2 regions of the Halomonas sp. DP5N14-9 genome follow, and region 1 is predicted to be linked to the other one. Evidence: riboswitches for the same ligand, from Rfam matches in the RefSeq annotation. Region 1 holds a riboswitch; the other holds the start of a gene.

Region 1 (6,762 bases):
CCCAAGAGAAAGCGAAGCGAGCCTGACGCGCATCCTGCGATGCCGTCCTGGCGACTCCGATCGAGTGGCGAGCATTTTACCGATTTCTCGCTGCCCGTCAAGTGGAGAATTTTTCGAAGACCTGAAAAAGTCTTTTCAAAACAATCACTTTACCACCCTTCACCGCCTGTGACGTTTGCTCGTCGCCGGCAGCGGATGCGTACTTTACGCATCACCTCCGGCCTTGGCAAGCACTTCGTGTAAAAAAATTTCACGCCGCCGTCATCTGAATGACATCAGCCACACTGCGAGATCCTTCTCGATTCCGCAGGTGCAGGATTCAGCATGTCGAACAGCGGCTACCAAGCTTCTCTTGCAATCTCTCGAGGCCATCCTCGATCCGCCCGCCGTGGCATTCAATTCAGCACCGCACCGCCTTGCTCAGTAGAGGTCTCTTTTCATGTTTCAGCGACTAGACGCGGGAGGCCTCTTGCGACGACTCTCCGTCCGTCGCGGCGCACACGCGGTTGCGACCACTGCGCTTGGCGCTGTACAGGCGCCGGTCGGCGCGCTCGAACAGCGGTGCAAACCCCTCCCCCTTGCGATACTGGCTGACGCCGATGCTGATGGTGATGCGAATCGTCTGTCCATCCGACAGGGTAATTTCCCCCCCTTCCACCGCGCGACGCACCCGCTCGGCCGCCTTGATCGCCTCGGGCAAGGCAGTGCGCCGCATGACCACCACGAACTCCTCGCCGCCGGTTCGCGCCACCAGATCGCCATCACGCAGGCAGTTGGCTACTGTTTGCGCCAGCCAGGTGAGCACCTGGTCACCGGCCGAATGACCGAAACCATCATTGACCTGCTTGAAGAAGTCGATATCGACCGCGGCCAGCGAGAACACCATCCCGCCACTGTCGCATTCCTCGATCAGGCGGGTGACGTGGCGATCCAGCTGGCTTCGATTGGGGAGTCCGGTCAAGGCATCGGTCATCGCCTGGTCTTCCAGCTGATCACGTTCGAGGCGAATACGCTCGACCTCCATCTCGTTGGAAATGACACGTTCGACGGCCCCGACCAGTAGTCGGACCAACTCGATGTCGACCTCGCTGAAGGCGTGCCGCCGCGCCGACGGACTGGAGAAGTTCAGCGTCCCCCAGACCTTGCCCTGGATCCGCAGCGGTGCACCGATATAGGTCTCCAGCTGAAAGTTCTCGTAGCAGGGGTGGCCCTTGACTCGCTCGTCCTGACCGGCGCGGTGGGTATGGAAGACGTCATCGGCGTCGAGGGTCAGCCGACAGTAGGTGTCACCCAGTGCAAAGCTGTCGCCGGCCCCTACTGGCGCATTATCCGAGGCCGCCCAGCGAACCGTGTAACACTCCCCCTCGACCTGACTGACCAGCGCGATATCCAGCCTCAGGTAGCTCAAGGCGTCACGCAGCAGCATGTCGACGATCTCTGATACTCCGATATCGGTGCGATTTACCCCGGTATGGACATCCCGCAACAGCTGGATCATCGAGCGATACTCGGAGACGTCCTGGATGATGGCGTAGAAGCCCATCACTTCATCTTCCACCACGTCCGGCAGATAGTGGACCTTGAAGTAGATCTGGCGACCGTCCTGGAGCACCAGGGAATCCTCGTAGCTGACCTCCTGCCCCGCCAGCGCCAGATCGAAACGTGGCCGGATCTTGGCGTAGGAGTCTGCATCAAGCACCGAAGACACCGGCTGCCCCATCAGCGCCTCGGCAGGCTGGCCGATGAAGTCGAGGTAGGCACGATTGTTGAAACGGAAGCAGAAGTCGCGGTCGACGTAGGCCACCATCACCGGCAGGTGGTCGGCCATCCGCGCGATGACACCGCGGCTTGCCTTCTGCCGAGCCGACAGTCGCAGCACCAGCCCACCATCGGCCAGGCGACAGCAGCTACCATCGCCCAGTTCCAGCGGCATCGAAGGCTTGGCAGCGTGAGCGACACCCCGGGAGACCCAGGCTTCGGCGACCCTGGCGACCTCGCCAGGCAGCTCTGCCAGCCCCCGCCCGATCCAGACCTCTCCAGGCTCGCCCAGCACGCGCACGGCATCACCGACCACGTCGTGCACCTGCAACTCCGGCGTCAGGCGTACCAGCACCGTTCCGGACGACACCAATGCCTCTTCCACCCAGGCAAAACGCTCCATGAGGACAACTCCTTGCGTAAGCCCTGCCCTGGACCGGCAGCAGGTCAATACCCTGGCGGCTCGCGTGCCGTCTTCTCTAGCCTATGAAAAGATGCTTATAGATGCCGGATTATTTCGCTTGCCCGCTTCCACGTTATGCTGGCGTCGCCGACACCGCCGCGGGAGCTGCCCATGAACCACCAGGACCTTGTCGCCATCGAACACGCCCTGACGCTGGCCAATCGCGGGGATACCAGCTGGCTTTGCACGCGTCTGGACACCCCTGCTCCCGCCTTCCCCCACCTGAGCGTCACCAGCGATGCCGATGGCCCCGGGTACGCCGGACAGCCCATCTTGCTGTCCCAGGCGCGGGACGGCGGCGCCTGCCTGGTCAATATCGACAACAACGCCAACGATGGCACCCCCTGCCTGGTCGAGCGCCTGTCACCGAGCAGCGAGACCCTGGTGCACCTGGAGGTCATCCATGCAACGCTCGCCGGCCAGCCATCGCTGATTCGCCGCGTCAGCCTGGGCAGCACGTCCATGAACCTGCAGCGACCCACGCCAACCAGTCCGCTGGTCCAGATCGGCGACGACGTCGTCGAGGTGCTGATCCAGCCGGCCTTGCGTCTGGTGCTGACCGGCCACGCCCCGGTCAATGCCGACTTGGCGCGCCAGGGACAACGGCTCGGCTTCGAGGTCATCCTGTGCGCCCCAGACCACCCCGACACGCATCACTCGACAGCGCCCCTGCCGGCAGGCGTCGAGTTCCAGCGCGCTCCCGCGGCCCCCTTCCTGCGCGGCGGCGGCGGGCACCGACGCACCCTGGTGATGGACGCCACCGACGCCTCGACCATTGTGCGAGCGAGCCGCGAGGCCTGCTGTCATGGCTATCTGGCGATGGCTGACATCGATCGACGCCGGGCGGCAAACTGGCTTTACGATGGCTGGCACAGCCTGCGCACCTCGCCCACCGTCTGACGCCCCGTCGCTGCGGCCAAAGCGCCAATTGACAGCCATCGGAGGCGGTCCTACGCTGTGCGCATTCCTGGGGGAGCCTGACGGCTGAGATTCCGCATCACGCGGTAACCCTTTGAACCTGATCCGGGTCATGCCGGCGAAGGGAAGGATGGTTGCGTTATCTCCTCTTTCTTCCTGTCCGCCGCTCGTCCCGCCTGTCCACCGGTCCCTGCGGACAACGACAAGAAAGAGGTCTTCTTTCGATGATGCTCGATCCCACCTGGACGGCGCTGTGGCTTCTGCTGTGCGCCGCCATCTTTGCCATCCCCGGCCTGATCTATGCCCGACGTCGTCAGGGCGGCCTGGATGACTACATCTCGGCTCGCAACAGCCAGAACACCCGCGCCACGGTGTTGACCCTGGTGGCCACCACCCTGGGCACCTGGATCCTGTTCGGCCCCGCCCAGGCGGCCACCTGGGGCGGCATCGGCGCGGTACTGGGCTATGCGCTGGGTTCCATGGTCCCGCGCCTGGTGATGATCCCGCTGGGACGACGCATGCGTGAGCTGATCCCCGAAGGCCACGGCCTCACCGAGTTCGTGATCCATCGCTACGGGCGCACCATGTACGCCTTCACCCTGACGATCATGCTGTTCTATCTGTTCATCTCGCTGGCGGCAGGCCTCACCGCGATCGCCCATATGGTCACCCTGCTGGCGCCGATCCCACTGTGGCTGACCGCCTGCGTGGTGATGATCGCGACCCTGCTCTACACCTTCTACGGCGGCCTGCGCACCACCATCTTCACCGACAAGGTACAGATGCTGGTGATCCTGCCGTTGCTGGCGCTGCTGCTGGTGTTCGGCTGGCAGGCCGCCGGCGGCGTCGCGCCGACGCTCGAGGGCCTGCAGGAACGTGCGCCCCAGTTGCTGGATGTCACCGATGCCGGTGGCCTGCGTGCCGGTCTGACGTTCTTTATCGCGGTGATGCTGACCGGCCTGTTCTACCAGGGCACCTGGCAGCGCATCTACGCCGCCCGGGACAGCAAGGTGCTGCGGCGGGGCTTCTGGATCGCAGGGCTGTTCAACTTTCCGGTGATCGTGCTGATGGGCCTGTTCGGCCTGGCCTTCGTCGGCCTCGGGCTCGAGGGAGACGGTTCGGTGGCGCTGTTCAGCGTGCTGCTGTCCGAGGTGCCGCTGTGGTTCGCCCTGGCCTTGATTCCGCTGGGTCTGGCCCTGGTGATGAGCAGCGCCGACACTACCGTCAACGCCACCTCCAGCATCATCGCCGTCGACATGCACCGGCTGCTGCCCCAGGCCAGCGAAGCCACCCTGATGCGCCTGGCACGCTGGCTGATCGTCGCCGCAGCGGTGCCGGTGACCTGGGTGGCGGCCCAGGGCTACAGCGTGCTCTATCTGTTCCTGCTGGCGGACCTGCTGTGCTCGGCGGCGGCCTTCCCAGTGTTTTTCGGTCTGTTCAATCGCCGCTACGACGGGCGCAACGCGGTCCTCAGCACCGCTGCGGGCCTGGTCGCCGGGCTGGCGATGTTCCCGTCCCCCAGCGGCGGTACCGCCACCCTGCTGGAATCCTTCCTGCTGGCGGCCTTCGTGCCGGTGCTGGTCTCGCTGGTGCTGATGAAGCTGCTGCCATCCCGCCAGGACTATGACTTCACCCGCATGGGCAGTCTGGTGCGGCGTTTCCAGAGCTGACACCGCCACGCTGACAGCCTGGCAAGGCGTGATAAAAAACAGCGGGACGTGCTGACGCGTCCCGCTGTTGTCGTTTCAAGGCCTGGCGATCAGGGGCCCTGGCAGTTCCGGCTCATCAGCGACCAGGCCGCGCCAGCCCCAGGTGGTCGCGCAGGGTGCGGCCCTGGTACTCGCGTCGAAACAGCCCGCGGCGCTGCAGTTCGGGCACGACCTGTTCGACCACGTCCTCGATGCTGTCCGGCAGCGATGGCGGCATCAGGTTGAAGCCGTCCGCCCCGCCCTGCTCGACCCAGCGCTGCATCTCGTCGGCGATACGCTCCGGGGTGCCGACCATGGTGCAGTGGCCGCCACCGGCGGCGAGCCGTCCCAGCAACTGGCGCAGCGTCGGTCGTTCGCTCTCGATGATCCGCAGAATCGTGGCGTAGCGCCCCTTGGGCCCGCTGAAGGCCTCCAGTGGCGGCAACTCGGGCACCGGGGCATCCAATTCCCAGTCGCTCACGTCCTGACCGATGAACTGACTCAACTGGCGCCGGGAGCTGTCCACCGGCAACAGTTCGTCGAGCTCCCGCTGCTTGCGTCTGGCCTCCTCTTCGGTGGAGCCGACGTAGGTGACGAGCCCCGGCATGATCGCGACCTTCGGTCTGCCAGCGGCCTTTACCCGGGCCTGAAGGTCGCTGTAGTAGGCCTGGGCCGAGGGCAGATCGTAGGCCACCGCGTAGATGGCCTCGGCGTAGCGCGCGGCCAGGTCACGGCCCTGATCCGAGGCGCCGGCCTGGAACAGCACCGGGTGGCCCTGGGGCGGACGCGGCACCGTCAGCGGGCCATCCACCAGAAAGTGCTCGCCGTGATGATGGATGGGACCGACCCGGCTGGCGTCGACGTAATCGCCCTGGCGGTCCCTCACCAGGGCGTCGTCACTCCAGGAGTCCCACAGCGCCAGCACGGTATTGGCGAATTCCTCCGCCCGGGCATAGCGCTCGGCGTGGCTCGGCATGGCCTCGAGCCCATGGTTGCGCGCCTCGCTGTCGAACATCGAGGTCACCAGGTTCCAGCCCAGGCGTCCGCCGGAGATATGGTCCAGCGAGGCCAGCATGCGCGCAGCATGAAACGGCGTATAGAAGGTGCTGGAGACGGTCGAGATCAGCCCGATGTGTTCGGTGGCCCGCGCCATGGCCGCCAGCATGGTCAGTGGCTCCAGGGTCCACAGCGGGCCGTCGGCGACGCTGCCCGCGGCGTGACCATCGGCGAAGAACACCGCATCGAAACGACCCCGCTCGGCGAGCCGCGCCAGCTCCTCGTAGTAGCGGATATCGGCCATGCGCTCGACGCTGGAACGGGGATGACGCCAGGCCGCCTTGTGGTGGCCGCAGCCCATGATGAACAGATTAAGGTGCATGCTGGCCATCAGTCCTTCACCAGTCCGCCGTCGACCACCAGGTTCTGGCCGGTGACCGCTCGCGACCAGGGCGAGGCGAACAGCAGCGCGGCGTCGGCAAACTCTTGCGGCGTGGTCACCCGTCGCAGCGGTGTGCTGGCGGCGATCAGGTCGAACACCGCCTCCGGCGTGGCGCGGGAGGCATCGGTGGTGCGCAACAGGCCCCCGGAGATCATGTTCACGGTGATGTTGTTCGGGCCCAGATCGTGGGCCAGGGTGCGCGTCAGCGACAGCAGCGCCGCCTTGGCGGCGGTGTAGTCGTGGTAGGGCACCACCGGGTTCTGGAACAGGTTGGTACCGATATTGACGATGCGACCAAAGCCGGCCTCACGCATGCCGGCAAGCGACGCCTGCACCGTGTTCAGCGCACCCCGGGCGACCCCCTGAAGCTGATGATCGAGGTGCTCCCAGGTCAGCTCGTCGGGACCGGGGCGGGCGTCGCCGTTGAAAGCGAAGTCCGGCAGCGCATTGTTGATCAAGGTGGTGACCGGCGCGCCGAAGTGCTCGCGGGCACGCGC
Region 2 (22,650 bases), 180 kb from region 1:
TCTTCTTCGGTGCCCTCGCCTACCTGTCGTCGCTGGTGTGGCTGGCGATCCTGGTGATCAGCACCATCGACGCCCTGATCCGGGCACTGGTGCCGACCAACTTCTTCACCTCGAGTTCGCAGCTGTTTCCCGACTGGCCGATCGCCCCACCCAACCTGATCATGCCGCTGCTGATCGGCACCCTGGGCATGCTGCTGATGCCCAAGGTACTGGGGCTGGTGCTGGGGCTGATCCAGAACCCGCAGGCCTATGGCGGACGGGCCCGGCTCGTCGCCAGCATGCTGCTCGAGACGCTGTTTGCCATGCTCATCGCGCCCTTGATGATGGTGTTCCACAGTCGTTTCGTGATTCAGGTACTGAGCGGCCGCACCGTGGCCTGGGATCCACAGTCCCGCGAGGGCCGCGCCCTACCCTGGAAGGAAGCCTTTCGCCACACCTGGCTATGGTCACTGATCGGCGCCTTGTGGGCGCTGGTGACCTGGGCCTTCACCCCGAGCTTCTTCATCTGGCTGACGCCGGTGTGGCTCGGCCTGGTGATGGCCGCCCCGCTGGTCCGCTGGAGCTCCAGCCTGAGCATCGGCCGGGCCCTGAGGCGCGCCGGCCTGTTGCTGGTCCCGAGCGAGACCCGCCCCCCGGCGGTGGTAGGCGAGCTTCGCGTCGCCGAGGCACCACCGCCGCCGGCGACCCCGGCAGATCCGCCACGGGAAATCCCCCGCGAGATGCCGGTGCAGTCTTTTCGCGAGCACGACACGGAATCGGCGCCGGAGGTCTCCGGCGAGAAGCCCGTCGACTGAGCCGGTGCCGTGGCACAGCGTTGTGTCCTCCCCCTCCTTTTGCATCATCCGGAGGGGGAATCCCGGCGGACTACTACACGTCAAGCATAGTGGCGTGATCCATGATTCATCTGTTTGCCGCTGTCTGGTGGTAACGCTTTGCTCTACAAAGAGCGTTCTCCAGCTCCGAATAACACACATCCGCCAGGAAAACCCTTTGTCAATCTCTACTTAAAAAGCAGGATAGCCACTTTTTCCCGAACTCTTCGTTCATATGCCTGATATCATGGTCTGGATGCGCTTCCTCATCCATGGCATCCCCTACAGGCAATCTTTTACTTCCCTTCGAGAGCTCCCGCTCCGTAAAACATCCGTTGACGATGGTATCAGCAGGCTGAGCGATCAACTCGGCATTGCATTTATCATACACTTCATCGTTCATCAACTTTATTCCGGACAGGTAGCTTTCCGGAGGATAACTTCTATCATCACCTTTCTTCTGAATAGGCAGGGGATTATGTCCAACATATATCTTTTTATTGGTCACGCTCCTGATCATTTCCATGATCTTCCAGGACATCGTACCCTTGACACTATCCAGCACGGTTTGCTTTATTACTGCTGATGAAAAAAATTTTCCAGGTTCGACAAAAAAAACTTCCATCTGAAGTCCGTAAATCAAGAATAGATCATATTCAACGATATCAATCTCACTCTTGCCACCCGATGTATAGGTGATGGTCCTCTTTAATCTATCTGTTTTTGGAACCAGTTTATTATCGATGAGAATCAGTCCACCCAAGCCATTACTTCTAGCGGTAAAGAAGACAAGATTATATTCTTGATGCCACTCTGGCATCAGGTCCCAGGCTCTTTTCAAAGCACCAACGTGGCTATTGCCCAGCACACAAATATTCTTCTTCATTCCTTACCTCCAAAGGCGTCGAAGATCTCTTCTTCGCAAACCAGATCATTAATTTTCTTTACGCTACCTACCCTCTTGTTTTGTTTTCCGAAAATCTCAGCGCCGAACTTTGTCCTCAGAGAAGAAAAAAAATGATTCATCACAAAATCGACACCGTGGGGGTTAACACTTCGTTGATTGGGTTCGAAAAACACCCCCTTGAAAACCGGGCTGTTGATTATTTCATACGAAGGAAAATAATCCACATAATTACAACCTCTAGAAATCTGCCCAGCCACGGCACGCAACACTGACTTGGATTCCATTGTAGCGACGATCACGTTGTTCCTGGAGTTTGTCGCTACCAAAGGAACAGGGGAAACTGTCAATATAAAGCGTAACTCAGGATTCTCATGACGCATTATTTCTATGGCATCTCGCAGATCATTCATCACAGAGGGATACATTTGATTCTTGAACGCATGGATACCTTTCAGGTAGGTCCCTGCTGAAGTTCCGGGACACATCGGATACTCGTAGCCGTATTCCGCATTGAACCAGCTTTCAGTCAACCCTAGGGTGAAGACAAAGAAGTCTGATGAGACGATGCATTCCCTAAACGCTTTTATTGTCTCCTCTCGAGAGAGCATTAACTCTTCTTTACTACAGAAACCCTCTGGTTCCACCACGGGGCGAAAGGGATCATAGAACCGTCCGTCCTTTTCCCAAATCTCCTCAGGCGGCTCTTTTATCCCTGTTGCCCACTCTACCCACTGCTTCAACAATGAGGTAGTGTATATATTCCCGGTTCTGGCCGAAAAAATATTGTAATTGTATTTTTTTGCATTTTCCTGCGAGAGCCCCTTGGGTGGAGTTTCTGTCGAGACCCAGTTAAACCCTCTGCTATCAAGAGCATTTCCAATATGTTGCGCAAAGCAGGAACCGAAGGTAACCACCCTACTATCCTTTGTGATCTTGAACTTTGGAGACCACAAATTGGATATGTCAAAAATTGACTTTTCGGATACAGCTTTTTTCCAGAAGGCACGGTCTGGAAGTGTCGAATATGGATTCATATTAATCACCTAAAATATAAGATATAACATCGGTCGTGAACGAACAAAATTGATAACGTCTATCTTAAATCACACATTGCCACGACGAATAGGAATGTTTACGTCAACACTGGCATCTCGTCTTCCTTTCTAAAATATTTGCATAAAAAAAGATAGGCGAAATATTTGTCTATTGTGTTGAGAAACGAGCACTGACAACGGCCCCGGAGCCCTTCATAAAAACCTTCCCCATGCACCATTTACCTGACCCACGCGTGGTTCAAAAGAGAACAAAGCAAGCATTTTTAGCTTCCATGAAAACTCGGCGAACCAATGCTGCCAATAAAACGGGACCAACACACCTGTCACTTTCTGCCCTTCTTCACAAAGGAGTCATCAAGCGCACAACGACTGTCAGAATATCGATAAAAAAAACGTACTTTTTTCACTCTAGATTCTCTCACATATTCTCTATCAGGCAGCCGCAAAACACGCAAATACAATCCAGAGAACATCCAAGAAAAACCACGCAAATATCCCTTTAAATAACAACAAAATCGTCGAAACTTTGTCGAACTGATCAATCAGGACTCTACTTCGCCACTTTTCCTCAATCGGATAAAATGCATTCTCAACCATGCGGAAACTTCTCCAGATATCTGGGCAGTTGCACTCTCGCGATATCGTGGAAACCTCTTCCCCCCAGCGGCGTATCTACTGATCGGGATCGGTTCTTGCCAAGCTGAGGTGGACTCCCTTCGAGGTCATGCTAGACTCGATCCAGACTCGCTTGACGGGGTGCCGGTGAATCCGGCTGAGATGGCGCAGGGCCAGGGTGACGAATCACCGGCCGCCAGCGCCGATCCCGTGGAACCTGATCCGGGTGCGGTGTGGCTTCACACCTTGAACCGGCGTAGGGAATCAGGCGGTGGTGCCAGCCCCTGCGCGCGCACCTCCCTCCTTTCTCGTCGCCGTGTCCTTTGCCGCCGCCCTCCGGATCCACACCAACCGGAGGCAACATGGGCTACCGCTTTACCGATCTTGTCGACGCCTGCCGCGATGACTGGCACGCCTACATCGAACACGACTTCGTGCTCGCCCTTGGCCGTGGTGAACTGGCCGACGCCAGCTTCCGTCACTACCTCAAGCAGGACTATCTGTTTCTGCTGCAGTTCTCCCGGGCCTACGCCCTGGCGGCCTACAAGAGCCACAGCCTCGACGAGCTGCGCGGCGCCTTCGACGGCATGAAGACCATCCTCGACGTGGAACTCGGCCTGCATCTCGCCTTCTGCCGCGACTGGGGCATCGGCGAGGCCGAACTCGCCGAGCTGCCCGAAGCTCGCGCTACCCTGGCCTATACCCGCTACGTGCTGGACGCCGGCAGCCGCGGAGACCTCCTGGACCTGCACGTGGCGCTGGCCCCCTGCATGGTCGGCTACGCCGATATCGCACGAAACCTCAACGCCCGTTCGGACACCCTGCGCGGCGCCGACAATCCCTTCGACGCCTGGATCGCCATGTACGAAAGCGACGACTTCCAGGCCGCCGCACGCCAGGAGCAGGCCTGGCTCGACGATCAGCTGGCCCAGGTATCCGGCGAGCGCTTTGCGCGACTGTCACGGATCTTCGCCGACGCGACACGACTCGAGATCGACTTCTGGCAGATGGGACTCGATCTAAGCGACTAACACAATCAGCACCACGCTTGACGGGGGGCCGCCAGAGGCGGCTGAGATCATGCAGCGCATGGGACCCGTTGAACCTGATCTGGGGGTAACCCCGATGCCATGGCATCGCGGTGAGGACCAGCGTAGGGATCAAGCGCTCACGGCCCAGGCCACGACGCCCCCTCCTTCCTCACGCGATGCACACAACAACGCCAGCACCCAGTGCCGTGAGAAGGACAAGCCAATGCCGCTCGATCAACCCGTTTCCGCAAACAAACCCCGCCATAGCGCGCACTTCCTGGCCGAGACCGCCCAGGTCGACCAGACCGCGGTTACGCCCCTGCCGGGTTCGCGCAAGGTCTATGTAAAGGGCTCCCGCGAGGACCTGCGGGTGCCGTTTCGCGAGATTTCGCTGTCAGCGACCCGCACCTCCGGGGCCGACGAGGCCAATCCGCCGCTCTTGGTCTACGACACCTCCGGCCCCTACACCGATCCCCAGGTCGAGGTCGACCTGCGTCGCGGGCTTGCCGAATTGCGCCGGCCCTGGATCGAGGAGCGCGACGACACCGAATGGCTCGAAGGCCCGACCTCGGACTACGGTCGCCGACGTGCCAACGACCCGACGCTCGCCCCGCTTCGCTTCGAACTGACCCGCACGCCGCGTCGGGCACGTCGTGGCGCCGACGGCAGCGCCGGCAATGTGACCCAGCTGCACTATGCCCGCCGCGGCATCATCACCCCGGAGATGGAGTTCATCGCCATCCGCGAGAACCAGCGTCGACAGGCCCTGGCCGATGGCTATCGAGGCAGCGACGAGGTCGAGCGCATCCTTGGCCACCAGCATCCCGGGCAGGGCTTCGGCGCCCGTCTGCCAGAGGAGATCACCCCCGAGTTCGTGCGCCAGGAAGTCGCCGCCGGGCGCGCCATCATCCCCGCCAACATCAATCACCCGGAAGCCGAGCCGATGATCATCGGGCGCAACTTCCTGGTGAAGATCAATGGCAATCTGGGCAACTCGGCGGTGACCTCCTCCATCGAGCAAGAGGTCGAGAAGATGACCTGGGGCATCCGCTGGGGCGCCGATACCATCATGGATCTGTCCACTGGCCAGAACATCCACGAGACCCGCGAGTGGATTATCCGCAACTCGCCGGTACCGATCGGCACGGTGCCGCTCTATCAGGCGCTGGAGAAGGTCAAGGGCGTGGCCGAGGACCTCACCTGGGAGGTGTTCCGCGACACCCTGATCGAGCAGGCCGAACAGGGCGTGGACTACTTCACCATCCACGCAGGCGTGCTGCTGCGCTACGTGCCGCTGACCGCCAACCGGGTCACCGGCATCGTCTCCCGCGGTGGCTCGATCATGGCCAAGTGGTGCCTTTACCATCACCAGGAAAGCTTCCTCTACACCCACTTCGAGGAAATCTGCGAGATCTGCAAGCAGTACGACGTGGCCTTCTCGCTGGGCGATGGCCTGCGCCCGGGCTCGGTGGCCGACGCCAACGACGAGGCCCAGATGGCAGAGCTCAAGACCCTGGGTGAACTGACCCATATCGCCTGGAAGCACGACGTCCAGGTGATGATCGAAGGCCCTGGCCACGTGCCCATGCACCTGGTCAAGGAGAACATGGACAAGCAGCTAGAGTACTGCGACGAGGCGCCCTTCTATACCCTTGGGCCGCTGGTGACCGATATCGCCCCGGGCTACGACCACATCACCTCGGGCATCGGAGCGGCGATGATCGGCTGGTACGGCTGCGCCATGCTGTGCTACGTCACCCCCAAGGAGCACCTGGGCCTGCCCGACAAGGACGACGTCAAGACCGGCATCATCACCTACAAGATTGCCGCCCACGCCGCCGACCTGGCCAAGGGGCATCCCGGCGCCCAGCGCCGCGACAACGCCCTGTCCAAGGCGCGTTTCGAGTTCCGCTGGGAGGACCAGTTCAACCTAGGCCTGGACCCCGACACCGCCCGCGCCTATCACGACGAGACGCTGCCCAAGGACTCCGCCAAGGTGGCCCACTTCTGCTCCATGTGCGGCCCCAAGTTCTGTTCCATGAAGATCAGCCAGGAAGTCCGCGACTACGCCCGCGACAACGGCCTGGAGGGTGACGGCGACGCCGTCATGGCCGGCATGGAAGAGCGCGCCCGGGTCTTCCGTGAACAGGGTGCGGAGCTCTACAAGGAGGTCTGAACAAGGAGGTCTGAGACAAGCCATTCCCCGGCGCATCCCCGGGCAGCGTTCGACTGCCCGGGGATGCACGTCTTGTACGCCCGGTTCCAGTTCCGCCGCACAAAGTTAGACAAAAGTCTAATCCAAAGATTCATGCACTTGACGCTCATCACGGCTTCGTTGGATCCACCAGCAAAGCCGTTCGACTACCTCCCCAGGCCAGTTATTCGCGCCCCGGGGCGGTGCTAGATTCGCCGCCATCCCACGCATTCTCGCCTCACCAAGGCGTCTTTTCTGGAGATGGCATGAAAGCCCCGATTCTGGTGATCAACTGCGGCTCCTCTTCGATCAAGTTCGCGCTGGTCGATCAGGCCCCCGACGCTCCCCGACTGTCCGGTATCGCCGAGCGCCTGGGTAGCCACGAGGCTCGCCTCAAGCTTGTAGACGAACACGGCAGCACCCGCGAGGTCTCGCTTCCCCGAGCGACCCACGCCCTGGCGCTCAAGACGATTCTCGAGCACCTTGACGTCCACCGGCCCATCGGTATCGGCCACCGGGTGGTACACGGCGGCGAGCGCTTCACCGCCGCCACCCTGCTCGACGACGCCGTGGTGCGCACCATTCGCCAGACCATCAGCCTGGCTCCCTTGCACAATCCGGCCAACCTCGACGGTATCGTCGCCACGCGCCGGCTGTTCGAGGATCTGCCTCAGGTGGCGGTGTTCGATACCGCGTTTCACCAGACCCTGCCGCCCCACGCCTACCGCTACGCCATCCCCGAAGAGCTCTACAGCCGACACGGCATCCGTCGCTACGGCTTCCACGGCTCGAGCCATGCCTACGTGACCGGACGCCTGACAGAAGTCAGCGCCCGTGGTGAAGGCGGCTGGCTGATCGCCCACCTGGGCAATGGCTGCTCCGCCACTGCGGTATGGGCCGGCAGAAGCCTGGACACCAGCATGGGCATGACCCCGCTGGAAGGCCTGGTGATGGGCACCCGCAGCGGTGACGTCGACCCCGGCCTGCACCTGCACCTGGCGCGGCAGCTGGGCATGTCGCTGGAGGGCGTCGATCAGTTGCTCAACCAGAAGAGCGGACTGCTGGGGCTGTCCGAGCTGACCAACGACATGCGTGAGCTCGAACAGGCCGCCAGTGAAGGTCACGCCGGCGCGAGCCTGGCCATCGAAGTCTTCTGCTACCGCCTGGCCAAGTCCCTGGCGGGCCTGGCCTGTGCCCTGCCCCGGATCGACGGCATCGCCTTCACCGGCGGCATCGGCGAAAACTCTGCCCTGGTGCGCGCCCGGACGCTGGGCCACCTGGAGGCCCTCGGTGTGCGCCTGGACGCTGACGCCAACGAGAGCCTCGGGCGTGGCGAGGAAGGCCAGATCCACGACCGAGGCGCCAGCTCGGCGCCGGAGATCCGCGTCATCCCCACCGACGAGGAAGGCTATATCGCCAGCCAGACCCGGGAATTGATCGTGAGCCTGACGTCCACGCCAAAGCTCGAGGAGGTTCTGTGAGCACCCAGTCCCGCACGCTGCTGCTGATCCCCATCGACGACGGCGTCGCCCTCACCTCCGCCGGCCTCGGCCTGCTTCGTGCGCTGGATACGCTGGGGCTGGACGCGGGTTTTCTGCAGCCCTTCAGCCAGTCCGAAGGTGGCGAGCAGGCAAGTGACAACGACGAACGCGCCCGCTCGCTGGTGGCCAGTACCCTGGGCATAGGTTCGCCGCGTCCGATCTCGCGCCAGACACTGGAGCAGTATCTCGGCCGCGACGATCGCGATGGTCTGCTGGAACTCGCCGTGGAGCGCCACGCCCGCGTCGCCCGCCCTGCCACCGGCAAGGCACCGGCGCTGATCGTGGTGGAGGGCGTTCGCCCACTGCCGCGAAACGCCTACGCCTTCGACCTCAACGTGCGCCTGGCCAGTGCCCTCGACGCCCAGGTGGTACTGGTCGCCGATGGCCAGATCGCCGATCCCCAGGAGCTGGCCAAGCAGTTGCAGTTCCATCGCCAGAGCATCGACGCGGTGGGTTCGGTGCGTACTCTGGGTGCCATGCTGATGCGACTGCCGGGGGACGGCGACGGCTCTGCCATCGACCAGACCCTGGCCTCGGTCAGCGAGGTCGAGGCCCGCGCCCATCGCCAGCACTGGCAGCAGCAGCTCGCCAGCGGCGCCGATCTGACCCTGCCGGTGGTCGCGGCGGTGCCCTACCGGGCCTCCCTGACCGCACCGCGAGTGGTAGACGTGGCCCGCGCCCTCGATGCCAGGATCCTGCACCACGGCGAAGCCGATCGCCGCCGCGTCGCTCACTCGACGCTGGGGGCCCGCAGCGCCGAGCACCTGCTCTACGCCCTGCGTCCCGGCGAGCTGATCGTGTCCCCCGGGGACCGCGACGACACCCTGCTCGCGGCGGCCTTGGCCACCATGAACGGCGTGCCCCTGGCGGGCCTCCTGCTGACCCACGGCGAGTCACCCAGCCAGCAGCTGATCGACGTCTGCCGCCCGGCGCTGGCCTCGGGGCTGCCGGTACTCTCGGTGGACACCGACAGCTACGCCACCGTGGCCCGGCTTACCGAGATGTCCGGCAGCATCCCGGTGGATGATCACGAGCGCGCCGAGGCCATCTGCGCCTTCGTCGCCGATCATCTGGATCGTGACTGGCTGCTGGCACTGATTCACGACGACGCCCAGCGCCGCCTTTCACCGGCGGCCTTCCGCCATCAACTGGTCAGCATGGCCCAGCACAAGCGTCGGCGTATCGTGCTGCCTGAAGGCGACGAGCCGCTTACCCTGGAGGCGGCCATCCTGTGCCAGCGTCGCGGCATCGCCAACTGCGTGCTGCTGGGCAAGCGTCGCGCCATCCTCGAGGTGGCCAAGGCGCGTGGTCTGGAGCTGCCCGACGACCTGCAGATCCTCGACCCGGACGCCGAGCGTGGTCGTTTTATCGCGCCCATGGTCGAGCGCCGGCGAGGCAAGCTGACCCCGCTGACCGCCGAGGCCCAGCTTCATGACAGTGTGGTGCTGGGCACCATGATGCTCGCCGAAGGCGAGGTCGATGGCCTGGTCTCCGGCGCCGTGCATACCACCGCCAACACCGTGCGCCCGGCCTTTCAGTTGATCAAGACCGCCCCCGGCTACGGCCAGGTGTCGTCGGTGTTCTTCATGCTGCTGCCCGACCAGGTGGTGGTCTACGGTGACTGCGCGGTCAACCCCGACCCCGACGCCGAGGCGCTGGCCGAGATCGCCCTGCAGAGCGCCACCAGCGCCGAGGCCTTTGGCATCGAGCCGCGGGTCGCCATGATCAGCTATTCCACCGGCGAGTCCGGCAGCGGCGCCGACGTCGACAAGGTCCGCGAGGCGACCCGCATCGCCAGGGAACGGGCGCCGCATCTGGCCATCGACGGCCCGCTGCAGTACGACGCGGCAGCCATCGCCAGCGTGGCCCGGCAGAAGGCGCCGGAGTCACCGGTGGCCGGCCGCGCCACGGTGTTCGTGTTCCCCGACCTGAATACCGGCAACACCACCTACAAGGCGGTCCAGCGCAGCGCCCGGGTGGTCAGCATCGGCCCCATGCTTCAAGGCCTCAACAAGCCGGTCAACGACCTGTCCCGGGGCGCCCTGGTCGAGGACATCGTCTATACGATTGCGCTGACCGCAATCCAGGCCGGTCAGTAACGACCAGCACAGCGCCACAGACCGTCAGAAACGCCGAGGCCCCGGGAGAACCGGGGCCTTGGCATTGGCGTGAGCTTTGGCTTTGCGTTGCGTTCTAACTCGCCCGAAAACGCTCGTTCGCCCGGGGCCGCTCGGTCCGCTTCGCTCGGCTTTCTAACTCGCCCGAGGCCGCTCGTTCGCCCGGGACCGCTCGCTACCACTCGGCGATGCCGGTATACAGGCACACCAGCACCAGGCCGAGCAGGAAGACGGTCTCGGCGACCATCAGGATGACGGGCTTCCAGCCGACCACGGCAAGCTTCTGGAAGGAGGTCTTGATACCGAGTGCGGCGATGGCGGTGACCAGACACCAGCGCGACAGGTCGGTCATGCCCTCGACCATCACCTGGGGGATCACGCCAAGGCTGTTGATCAGCACCAGCACCACGAAGGCCACCAGGAAGCTCGGGAACATCGGCACCTTGCCGCCTTCACCGCCACGGGCGCGGCGAAACAGCAGCATGAACACCATTACCGCCGGCACCAGCATGGCGACCCGCAACAGTTTGACGAAGGTCGAGATGTCACCGGTCTCGTCGGAGATCATGTAGCCGGCACCGACCACCTGGGCGACGTCATGGATGGTGCCACCAAGAAAAATCCCGGCCTGGGTATCGGTCAGTTCCAGCGCACCGACCAGCAGCGGGTAGAGCACCATGGCGGCGGTGGACAGCGTCGTCACCCCGACCACCGTCAGGATGGTATTGCGCTCGGCGATCTCGTTGCGCGGCATCGCCGCAGACAGCGCCAGCGCCGCCGAGGCGCCGCAGATCGCCACCGACCCGCCGGTCAGCAGGCCAAGATCATTTTTCAGCCCCAGCAGTCGCGCCAGCACGCTTCCCGCCAGAATGGTCAGCACCACCCCGGCGACCACCGTCACTACCGGGCCGATCCCGAGTTCCGCCACCTGCTCCAGGGTGATGCGCACCCCCAGCAGGGCAACACCCAGCCTGAGGATGGTGCGGGCGGCAAACTCCACCCCCACCAGGCACGGGCCCTGCTCGCTGAGAAAGTGCAGGGTCATGCCGAACAGCAGTGCGTACAACAAGGTCGGGCCACCGTAGTGATCGGCGATAAAGGTGGTGGCCAGGGCAATGGTGATGCAGATCAGCACCCCCGGCATGCGCTCCCGGGCGGGCTCCAGATGGCGACGCCATCCGGTCACGGGCGTCTCGGGCTTGGCGTGTGTCGTTGGCTGGGACATGGGCGTCCTCTCGTTTATTCGTTGTTCGCGTATCAGGGGGCGCGCTCAGCGGGTCAGCCGATGACGCGCTATTGATTTGATCCTGGCCCAGCCCGCTACCGCGACGTTAGGGCCAGAGCGCGGCCTCGAGTAAGGCCAGGCCCCGATGGCATCGATCCGCTGTCGAGATTCCAGCGCTGCACGTCAGGCGACGCGCGCCTGGGCACGGCGATCGGCCTTGATCATGTCCGCCGCGCGTTCGGCGATCATGATGGTCGGGGCGTTGGTGTTGCCCGAGACGATGATCGGCATGATCGAGGCGTCCACCACCCTCAGTCCCTCGAGGCCGTGCACCCGCAGTCGGTCATCGACCACCGCCAGGTCGTCGTGGCCCATCTTGCAGGTGCCCGCCGGGTGGTAGATGGTCTGACTGTAGCGCCGGGCGGCCTCGAGCAATTGCTCGTCGCTCTGATACTCCCGCCCCGGCACGTATTCATCGGTGATCACCTCGGCAAGCGGTGCCTGCTCGGCGATGCGTCGCGCCACCTTGATGGCGTCCACCGCCACGCGACAGTCTTCTTCGGTGCTCAGGTAGTTGGGCTGGATCGAGGGATAGACGGCGGGGTCGGCGCTGGTGATGCGAATACGCCCCCGGCTGGTCGGACGCAACTGGCACACCGAGGAGGTGAAGGCCGAGAACGGATGCACCCCTTCGGCCGGCTTGTCCGCCGATAGCGGCTGCATGTGGAACTGGATATCCGGGCGATCCAGGCCCTCCCGCGACTGGGTGAAGATGCACACCTGACTGGCCGCCAGGGTCAGCGGTCCGGTGCGGGTCAGGGCGTACTGGGTGCCTACCGCCAGCTTTCTCAGCGGATGACGCACCTCGTCGTTGAGGGTGCGACAGGAGGTCTTGAACACCAGCCGGATCTGCAGATGGTCCTGCAGATTCTCGCCGACGCCCGGTAGTGCGTGGTGGCAGTCGACGCCGACCTCGGCCAGGTGGTCGGGGTCCCCGATGCCGGAGCACTGCAGGATCTGCGGCGAGCCGATGGCGCCGCTGGACAGCAGCACCTCGAGCCTGGCGCTCGCCCGATGGGTGCTCTGCCCCTGGCGGTACTCGACCCCGACCACGCGCTTGCCCTCCAGCAGCAGCCGCTGACAGTGGGCACGCTTGACCAGGGTGAGATTGGGGCGCTTGAGCGCCGGACGCAGAAACGCCTTGGCGGTCGAGCAGCGAAAGCCCTTGTAGGAGGTCTGCTGGAAGTAGCCCACGCCTTCTTGCCTGGCCCCGTTGACGTCGCGGTTCTCGGGAATCCCCGAGGCCTTGGCCGCCTCGATGAAGCGTTCGGCGATCTCGCGGCGCAGGCGCAGATCCGAGACCTTCAAGGGGCCGTCGGCACCGTGGTAGTCATCGGCGCCCCGCTCCTGGCACTCCGACTTCTTGAAGTAGGGCAGCACCGAGTCGTAGTCCCAGCCGTCGTTGCCAAGCTGCGCCCAATCGTCGTAGTCCTCGCGCTGACCGCGGATGTACAGAAGCCCATTGAGCGAGCTTGACCCTCCCAGCACCTTGCCCCTGGGCCACTGCAGCCGGCGACCGTCGATGCCCTCGTCGGGATCGGTGAGGTAGCACCAGTCGGTGGCCGGATTGTGCATGGTCTTGAAGTAGCCCACGGGCACGTGGATCCACGGATTCCAGTCGGACCCGCCGGCCTCGAGCAGCAGTACCGACACCTTGGGATCCTCGCTCAGACGGTTGGCCAGCACGCAGCCGGCGGAGCCCGCCCCCACGATGATGTAGTCGAAAGCCTCTGGCGGTGGTGTTGTGGTTGTCATGTCGCTCACTCAATCGAGACGTTTTGTCTCAATTGATGCTAGACAGTTTTCTCAAAAGATCAATATCGAGACAAAAAAACTCATTTTTATTGATCTATTCCCGAGAGACTTCTAAGGTGTGGTCAAGGCCCTTTGTCGGGCCCGGTGCCAGGCGACGATCGCCAAGCGCGAACGCCCCGGCACTCCCCTGCATCCCTACACCAAACACAAGACTGGGAGCCTTCCATGAGTTCACGCCTCTTCTCATCAGACGTGTCGCGCCGCGACTTCCTGAATATCTCGGGCCGCTTCGGCATGACCTCCACGCTGCTGGCCGCCAGTGGTCTGGGCGCTGGCCTCACCGCCTCGAGCCTGGCCCGAGCCGCCGACGCCGAGCAGCAACGCCGCTATCAGACCGAACCCAAGTTCCAGCTGCGCTTTGGCGCCTCGGGCTTCAACGAGCGCAACCTCGATATCCAGAAGTCCGGGCAGCTGTTCTTCGCCCGTGACGTCGAGGAGCGCACCAACGGCGCCATCCGCGTCGAGTTCATGGGCTCCAACGAGGTCTGCAACCAGCTCGACTGCGTCAGCAAGGCCCAGCAGGGCATCGTCGACATCTTCTCGGCCTCGACCCAGAATTCCGCCGGCGGCGCGCCCTACCTGAACGTGCTGGACTTCGCCTACATGTTCCCGAGCGTCGCCTCGATGTTTCACTTCTTCTACGACCCTCGCAGCGAGGCCCTGCTGCGCGAGCCGATGCGCCAGCGCCACAACCTGCAGTTCCTGTTCACCCACTGCGACCTGCGCGGGCTGATGATGGGCCAGAGCTGGGCCGACAAGCCGCTAGTGGACAGCCTCGAGGTGCTGCAGGGCACCAAGAACCGCGTCACCGGCACCCAGCTTGGCCGCATCGCCATGGAACAGCTTGGCCTCAACCCGGTCCCGGTGGCCTGGGAAGAGACCCTGGACGGCCTGCGTCAGGGCCTGCTGGACGGCGCCGAGACCTGGATGAGCGCGGTGGCCTACGCTGGCATGGCGCCGGTGGTGTCCCAGGCGGTCGACCTGCGCTTCTTCGCCGGTACCGAGCACACCGCCATGAACCTGTCGAAATTCGAGGCGCTGGACGCCGAGCTGCAGGATCAAGTGATGGAGTCGGCCTACGCCGCCCAGATCTTTACCCAGGGCATGAACGAGGCCGGCCGCTACCAGATCGTCGGCGCCACCGAACACCCCGCCGCCGGCACCGTGTTCGCCGAGAACAACGTGCGGGTGGCCCCGCTGTCCGACGAGATCCGCGCCCAGGCCGAGCAGCTATGCGCCCCGGAGTTCAATCCAGAGCCCTGGGAGCAGTGGCGCGAGCGGCTCAATGCCTGGGCCGGCGACGTCGACATCTACAAGGAAATCCACACCATCGCCCGGGAGATCCCGCGTGAGATGGCGGCGGTCAACGTGGCGCCGAAGCGCTGGTGGAGGGCGTAATGACCGATCACAAGGCCACCGCGGCCCAGGCGACGTCGAACGACGTCGCCGATCGGCCGACCCCCGCCTGGCTGGCGCCACTCAAGTGGCTCGACGCCAATCTGGAAAAGGTGATCATCCTGATCTCCTACAGCGGCATGGCGGGCATCATCTTCGTCGAGGTCATCCGCCGATTCTTCTTCAGCCTGCAGGCGCCCTGGAGCACCAGCATTCCGGTGCTGCTGTTTCTGTGGCTGACCTGGTTCGGCGCCTCGCTCAACGTCAAGCAGCGTACCCACCTGTCGCTCAACGAGATTCGCATGCGCCTGCCCTACGCCGGCCAGTTCGCCTGCCAGGTGCTCGACGCCGTGCTGTGGATCGGCTTCGGCGCCCTGGTCATCCACTTCACCATCGCCCAGGTGGAACTGGCGCACATGAACTTCGCCATCGTGCCGGGCACCGACAACGTCATGCAGTGGTGGTTCTACCTGGCCACGCCGCTGGCCTGGGCCCTGATCATCTTCCGGGTGCTGCAGAACCTGGCCAGCGACATCGCACGCTTCCGGCGCCGCGAGCCGTTCAACCTGCAACCGTCCATCATGGACTAGGAGAGACGTCATGACCGACGGCATGCTTATCGGCCTGGTCACCGCGGGCTGCACCACCATCTTTCTGCTGGGGGTACCGATCTTCCTGGTGATCGGCCTGTGGGTGGTCGGCACCAGCCTGATCATCGACTTCACCCTGGCCAATATTGGGGTCACCCTGTTCCAGGGCCTGAGCTTCTTCGGCCTGCTGGCCCTGCCGCTGTTCATCCTGACCGGCGACTTGATCAACGCCGCCGGCATCGCCAAGCGACTGTCCGACTTCGCCTATTCGGTACTGGGCTGGCTGCGTGGCGGCATGGGCATGGCCACCCTCGGCGCCTGCGGCCTGTTCGCGGCGATCTCCGGGTCCAACGCCGGCACCACCGCCACCATCGGCTCGATCATGCAGCCGGAGATGGTCAAGAACGGCTACGACGAGCGCTTTTCCGCCGCCACCGCCGCCTCCGGCGGAACGGTCGGCATCATCATCCCGCCGTCGATCATCTTTATCGTCTACGGCTTCATGATGAACCTGTCGATCAGCGACCTGTTCATCGCCGGCATGATCCCCGGGGCGATGATGGTGTTCGGCATGATGGCGGCCTGTCACCTGGTGGCGCGACGTCACGGCTGGGGCACCCTGATTCCGTTCAAGGCGGGTGAAAGCGCGCGCTTCGCCAGGCGCGCCTATCTCGGCTTCGCTACCATCGGGGTGGTGATCTACGGCATCTATTCGGGCAAGTTCTCGCCCACCGAGGCCGCCGCCATCACCGTGGGCTTCACCCTGATCGCGGGGCTACTGATCACCCGCGAGATTCGCTTCACCGCGCTGCCCTCGATCATGCTGCGCTCGGGCCAGATCGCCGGCATGCTGGCGCCGTTGATCGCGATCTCGGTGGTGATGCAGCAACTGCTGTCGGTGCTGGGCGCGGGCCAGGCGCTGCAGGACCTGCTCAGCGGTCTGGGCAACTACTACGTGATCCTGGGGGCCTGCATGCTGATGATCCTGCTGGCCGGGATGATCCTCGAGAGCCTGCCGGTGACCATCATCCTGGCACCGATCCTGGCGCCCATCGCCCAGAACGCCGGGGTCGACCCGATCCACTTCGCGGTGATCTTCCTGGTCGGCGCCGCCATCGGCTTCGTCACCCCGCCCTTCGGCCTCAACCTCTACGTGGCCTCGAGCATCACCGGGATCCCCTACCTGCGCCTGGTGAAGTTCGTCATCCCCTACTTCATTGCGCTGATCAGTTGCTGGATCGCCATCTCGATGTGGCCGGCGCTGTCACTGATGCTGGTGAACCTGTAACACCGACAGGCAAGCAGGAGCACGCGGCAAGCCTCACCGGGCTTGCCGCGTTATCATGAGTGCCTGCCACCATTTTCCGTCGTCAAGGATCGCGTATGTCTACAGCAAGCACTCGGACCACGACCAATTCGACGCTGCAACGAGGCCTGGTACTGCTGGAAACCATCGCCACCTCGATCCACGGCGTCAGCGCCTCGGACCTGGAGCGTCAGCTCGACATTCCCAAGCCCACCCTGCATCGCCTGCTCAAGCAGCTCGAAGAGCAGGATCTGATCGTGCGCGACGTGGAAGGACGGCATCTGCTTCCCGGCGAACGACTGCACCGCATGGCCATGGGCGTGCTCGCCAACGAGAGCCTCAAGGCGCCGCGCCGTATGCTGCTCAAGCGCCTGGCCGAAGAGGTCAACGAAACCTGCAACCTGACCCTGCTCGAAGGTCACGAGGTGCTCTACTACGAACGGGTGGAGACCAACTGGCCGGTACGCATACAGCTGCCGCCGGGCTCACGTCTTCCGCTGCACTGCACCGCAAGCGGCAAGATGTTTCTGGCGCTGATGGGGCCGGCCCAGCGCCGCCAGCTGCTCAAGCACCTGCCGCTGGAGGCCTATACCCCCTACACCGCCACCGAAGCAGACGAGCTGGAGCGACGCCTGGCGGACATCGCCGAAAAGGAGCTGAGCACCGACAACGAGGAGTTCATCCAGGGCATGGTGGCCATCGCCGTGCCGGTGTACGACCAGACCGGGCGCATCCAGGCGACGCTGGCGATCCACGCGCCCCGGCTGCGCCACAGCATCGACTCGCTGATGGAGTGGGCGCCCTTGATGCGGCGTATCGCCGGGCAGCTGCAGGATACCTTCGACCACTGAGCATACGAACGCATGAACGCATGAACGCATTGCCAAGGTACGCTGACTGACCGATCGGGTCAGGACACGCTCGGCCAGCCAGACTGACGTTCTTCGTGGCTACATCGGTGGCACCACCACCACCGGCACACTGGCACGCTTGATCACGCCCTTGGTCACCCGGCCTGCATAGGACGAGGCGAAGCCGCGCTTGTTGGTGGCCATGATGATCATGTCGCAGTCATGGCGCACGGCGTAGCGGGTAATCTCCGATGCCGGGTAACCCTCCAGCACCGACTTGGCGGCCACCACCTCGCGCCCAGGCAGGTTCGCTTCGTGCTCTTGCCAGAAGGCCTCGACAAATTCGTCCAGACGCTCTCGCGCCAGACGCAGGCGCTGCTCCATCAAGCCATCCAGGGTGGCGCGTTCACCGATGTTGGCCTTGAGGGTATGCATGACGTCATCGGACAACGACTTGACCGCATGCAGCACGTGAACCTCGGCCCCGGTGGCCTTGGCCAGCGTCAGGGTGTGGGCAAGCACCTGGCGGCAATCGTCCTTCAGCCCCAGGCAACAGAGAAGACGCGAGATCGAAACAGGCATGGCGTGACTCCTTGGCGAGAGGCCGGGTCGCCGCGACATGCGAAGACACCCGGCCTTTTTTGCGGTGCGCTGACGGTGCGCAATCAATACCCCAGCATACGGGGTAGCCACAGCGATATTTCCGGGAAGTAGGCGATCACGAACAGCGCGAACACCGAGCTTGCGGCAAACGGCAGCGCCTTGATCGATATCTCCTCGATGGAGGCGCCGCCAATGCCCGAGGCCACGAACAGGTTCTCCCCCAGGGGCGGCGTCTGGAAGCCGATGGCCAGGGCACAGACGACGACGATACCGACGTGCACCGGGTCCATGCCCAGCATGTACATGATCGGCAGCAATACCGGCGTCAGGATCATGATAGCCGCCAGGGTTTCCATGAACATGCCGACAAAAAGCAGAAATGCGATAACCATGGCCCAGATCAAGTACAGGTTATCGGTCAGTCCCAGCATGCCCTCGGCGATCACCGCCGGCACCCGCTGTTCGACCAGCAAGCGGCCGAATACCGTGGCGGTGAACAGGATCAACAGCACCCGTCCGGTGATCCAGGTGGTGGTCTCCAGAGTCTTGAGCGCCGGCTTCCACTTGAGCTCGCGGTGCAGGAAGATGCCGACGATCAGGGTGTAGGCGATGGCCACGATGGCCGACTCGGTGGGCGTAAACAGACCGCTGTAGATACCGCCAAGGATGATCAGCGGCGCCAGGATCGACCACACGCCACGCTTCAGACTCCTGGCGATGGTGTCCCAGGACCAGCTGTCGCTCAGCCCGCTGTAGCCGCGCCGGCGCGAGATGATGTAGTTGACGGTCAACAGGCAGCCAGCGATCACCATGCCGGGCAGGATGCCGGCGATGAACAGCTTCGGAATCGACAGCGTCTGGAAGGCGCCGTGAGCGGCCACGGCCTCCGCCGGTGGCTGCAGCCCCATCCCCGAGATACCAAAGATGACCATGGGAATGGACGGCGGTATCACCACGCCGAGGCCACCGGAGGACGCCGTGATGGCAGAGCCATAGCCGCGATCATAGCCGCGGTTGGCCATGGCCGGGATCATCAGCATGCCCACCGCCGCGGTGGTGGCGGGCCCTGAGCCTGAAATCGCGCCGAAGAACATGCAGGCGAACACCGTGGCGGCGGCGAGACCGCCGGTCACCGGCCCGGCGAAGGCCTCGGCGATATCCACCAGGCGTCGCGAGATGCCGGCGGCTTCCATCAAGGCCCCGGCGAGGATAAAGGCCGGCAGCGCCATCAGCGGAAAGGACCCCACCGAGGTGAAGGCGATCTGCACGAAGGCCATGGGGTTCTCCCCCAGCGACAGATAGGTGGCAAGCGCGGCCACCCCCAGCGACACCGTGATCGGCGCGCCCAGCACCAGCAGCAGAAAGAACACCCCGAACAGCACGTAGATGATGGTCGTCTCCATGGATCAGTCTCCCTTCTCGTTGGATGACGACAGCGTCGAGGACTTGGCCTCGGCGATGGCCTCGGCCTCGGGATCGACGGGCTCGCGATGCTTGACGAAGCGTAGGTAGTTGTTCTGCAGGATGCGCAGGGTCATCAGCACAAAGGCTAGCGGCAGGATCAGGTAGAACACCTTCATCGGGATGCCCAGGGTCTGGGACTTCCAGAAGGTATTCATCTTGTTGAACACGAAGTCGTAACTGAGCCAGATGAAGACCAGGTTGAAGGCGATCCAGATCAGGTCGGTCAGCGCACCGCAGGCCAGCTCCACCCAGCGCGGGAAGAAACGGAACTGGAAGGTGACACGGTTATGGGCCGACTTCTTGGCGGCGTAGACCGCCCCCAGGTAGGCGAACCAGACGAAGGCGTAGGTAGCCAGCTCATCGGCCCAGGGCAGCGAATAGCTGAACAGGTTACGCAGCATGATCTGGGCAAACAGCAGCGCCACAAAGGTCACCAGCAATAGCTGGCACAGCCAGTTCTCGAGGTTGTCCACGAGCTTCCATAGACGATTCATCACGACGACCTCTGAGCAGGCACCACCTGGCGTCCAATGGCAGACTTCCGGCGGTGCCATGATTCATGGCGCCTGGAGTCAGGCGCCGGGAGGATTCAAGACGATAGCGACGTCGTGACAGATCAGGGGGCTGGCTCACGTCCCAGCGCGGCGAGCGCCTCGTCGAGCTTGGCCTTGCCGCCGATGCTGTCGTAGAAGTCGGGCCAGATGGCGGTGGCCTGTTCGATCCACGCCTGCTCGCCGTCGGCGGGCTCGGTGATCTCCATGCCGTGCTCTTCCACCAGCCGGGTCTTGATCGCGTCTTCCTGGGCCAGCAGATACTCGTAGCTGTGATCGGTGGCCTCCTGAGCGGCCTCCAGCACCCACTGCTGCTCCTCCTCGGACAGGCTCTGGAACATGCCTTCACCCATGATCAACGGCTCCATGGAGAACACATAACAGCTGTCGGTGACGTGATCCTGGACCTCGTAGAACTTCATCGCGTCGATGGTGATGTAGGGGTTGTCCTGGCCGTCGACGACGCCCTGCTGCAGGGCGGTAAAGGTTTCCGACCAGGCCAGCGGGTTGGGATTGACGCCCCAGGACTGGTAGGCGGAGATCATGATCTCGTTCTTGGGCACCCGGATGACCAGGCCATCCAGATCCTCGGGGCTCGCCACTGGCCTCGCCGAGTTGGTCAGACGGCGACAGCCGGAGTAGGCCCAGCCCAGTATCCGCACGCCGGCGTCACGGATGGTGTTGTCGACCATCTCCTGGCCGATCTCGCCCTGGGTCAGGGTGCGGGCGTCCTCGGGACTCTGGATCACGTAGGGCAGCGTCATCACGCCGACCGTCGGCGAGAACGGCGTGATGTTGTTGATCGCCAGTACCGACAGGTCGAGCAGGCCCATGCTGGCGTTGTTGACGGTATCCTGCTCACTGCCCAGCTGGCCGTTGGGAAACAGGTCCACGCTGACGTCGCCGCCGGACTTTTCCTCGATCAGCTTGGCGAATGTCTGTCCCAACTCGTGCTGGGTGCCACCGGCGGCGTCGCCCAGCGCCATCTTCCAGGTTGCCGCCTGGGCCGAGCCAGCGGCGCCCATCAGCGCCAGGGCGACCGCCGCCACCAGCGGGCGTGGGCCGAGGGGCCGGGTCGAGGTGGCAGCGCCGATGGCCGCAGGAGTCATGTTGCGCGGGGGCGTGGTACGGAGGAAAGGGGACTTGGTGTGCATGCGGAACTCCCATCATTGTTGTGCCGCTTAAAGCGGAATCTTGTTGCGGGTGTCACATCTTGATCGTCATTGGCTGGCGAGCGCCGTCAGGAACGACCCGCCATGTGACTCACTCTCCCCCGTCGAGCATCGACGCCATAGGACCAGTGGCCCCACATCGATTGGGCCAGGCACCCGCCAGCCCTCGACAAGACGTCGACGCTGTAAGATCGTAGGCGGGCGTGGCCGCCAGGCCTGGGCCACGCCGGAACTCGTCCAATAACCACCATCCGGGAACCCGTCGTCGGTATGAGCGCCCCCCTGTTTCGACTCGACGCAAAGCGTCAGGAAAGCCTTCAGTGCCAGCTTCGCGAGCAGATCGCCCACGCCATCCTCGAGGGGCACCTGCCCACCGGTGAGGCGCTGCCTTCGAGCCGCAAACTCGCCAAGGAGCTGGGCGTGGCCCGCAACACGGTGATGATCGCCTACGAGCAACTGCTGGACGACGGCTACCTGGTCGCCCGGGAGCGCAGCGGCTACTTCGTCAATCCGGATATCCTCGCCGGACGCGTCACGCCCCCGGCCGACATCGCCCCCCCAGCCACCAGCGCCACCTCTCACTCCGGCACAGCGACGCCCTGGAACGACTTGTTGACGATGCGACCCTCGCGCCAACCGACCATCGTCAAGCCGGCCAACTGGCTCGACTACGACTACCCCTTCCTCTACGGTCAGATCGACCCCAACCTGTTTCCCACCCAGCACTGGCGGGAGTGCAGCCGCGACTCGGTCAGCGTGCCGGCCATCCGCCGCTGGTCGGCAGACCACCTGAGCGAAGACGACCCGCTGCTGATCGAACAGATCCACCAGCGGCTGCTGCCCCGCCGTGGCGTCTGGGCCCGGCCGGAAGAGATCCTGATCACCGTGGGCGCCCAGCAGGCGCTATGGATCACCGCCATGCTGATCCTGGGGACGGGTCGACGCTTCGCGATGGAGAACCCTGGCTACGTCGACATGGTCAATATCGCCCGCACCTTCACCGACGATATCGTCGCGGTGGACGTGGACGACCAGGGCCTGGTGATCGATCAGCGCCTGGCCGATTGCCACCTGGCCTACGTCACCCCGAGCCACCAGTCGCCCACCGGCGTGACCCTGCCGATGCAGCGCCGCCGCGACCTGCTCGACAGCGCCAGCGCCAACAACTATCTGGTCATCGAGGACGACTACGAGAGCGAGACCAACTTCGTCGACAACCCGACGCCGGCACTCAAGAGCCTCGATAGCGATGGCCGGGTGATCTACGTGGGCAGCCTGTCCAAGACCCTGGCGCCGGGCCTTCGGCTCGGCTACATGGTGGCGCCCCCCGCCTTTATCGCCGAGGC

The links. Region 1 has a riboswitch for thiamine pyrophosphate ahead of KUW00_RS11235 (sodium:solute symporter family protein). Riboswitches for the same ligand answer to the same signal wherever they lie in the genome.
Region 2: linked by a shared signal. The riboswitch ahead of thiC (phosphomethylpyrimidine synthase ThiC) and the one ahead of KUW00_RS11235 (sodium:solute symporter family protein) in region 1 are both predicted to bind thiamine pyrophosphate.

Annotation. Positions count from the first base shown of each region.
Region 1 is NZ_JAHVHR010000020.1:246-7,007, forward strand. It holds gene KUW00_RS11225 (diguanylate cyclase) at 452-2,161, opposite strand; gene KUW00_RS11230 (hypothetical protein) at 2,333-3,121, shown strand; TPP riboswitch at 3,181-3,283, shown strand; gene KUW00_RS11235 (sodium:solute symporter family protein) at 3,364-4,809, shown strand; gene KUW00_RS11240 (LLM class flavin-dependent oxidoreductase) at 4,925-6,205, opposite strand; gene KUW00_RS11245 (3-oxoacyl-ACP reductase) at 6,214-6,762, opposite strand, start outside.
Region 2 is NZ_JAHVHR010000020.1:173,595-196,244, forward strand. It holds gene mdoH (glucans biosynthesis glucosyltransferase MdoH) at 1-794, shown strand, start outside; gene KUW00_RS12010 (hypothetical protein) at 994-1,698, opposite strand; gene KUW00_RS12015 (GSCFA domain-containing protein) at 1,695-2,753, opposite strand; TPP riboswitch at 3,517-3,670, shown strand; gene tenA (thiaminase II) at 3,752-4,420, shown strand; TPP riboswitch at 4,432-4,566, shown strand; gene thiC (phosphomethylpyrimidine synthase ThiC) at 4,644-6,596, shown strand; gene KUW00_RS12030 (acetate/propionate family kinase) at 6,881-8,095, shown strand; gene pta (phosphate acetyltransferase) at 8,092-10,254, shown strand; gene KUW00_RS12040 (YeiH family protein) at 10,448-11,497, opposite strand; gene KUW00_RS12045 (GMC family oxidoreductase) at 11,681-13,312, opposite strand; gene KUW00_RS12050 (TRAP transporter substrate-binding protein) at 13,538-14,770, shown strand; gene KUW00_RS12055 (TRAP transporter small permease) at 14,770-15,357, shown strand; gene KUW00_RS12060 (TRAP transporter large permease) at 15,368-16,645, shown strand; gene KUW00_RS12065 (IclR family transcriptional regulator) at 16,741-17,514, shown strand; gene KUW00_RS12070 (universal stress protein) at 17,614-18,096, opposite strand; gene KUW00_RS12075 (TRAP transporter large permease) at 18,180-19,520, opposite strand; gene KUW00_RS12080 (TRAP transporter small permease) at 19,524-20,075, opposite strand; gene KUW00_RS12085 (TRAP transporter substrate-binding protein) at 20,198-21,286, opposite strand; gene KUW00_RS12090 (PLP-dependent aminotransferase family protein) at 21,575-22,650, shown strand, end outside.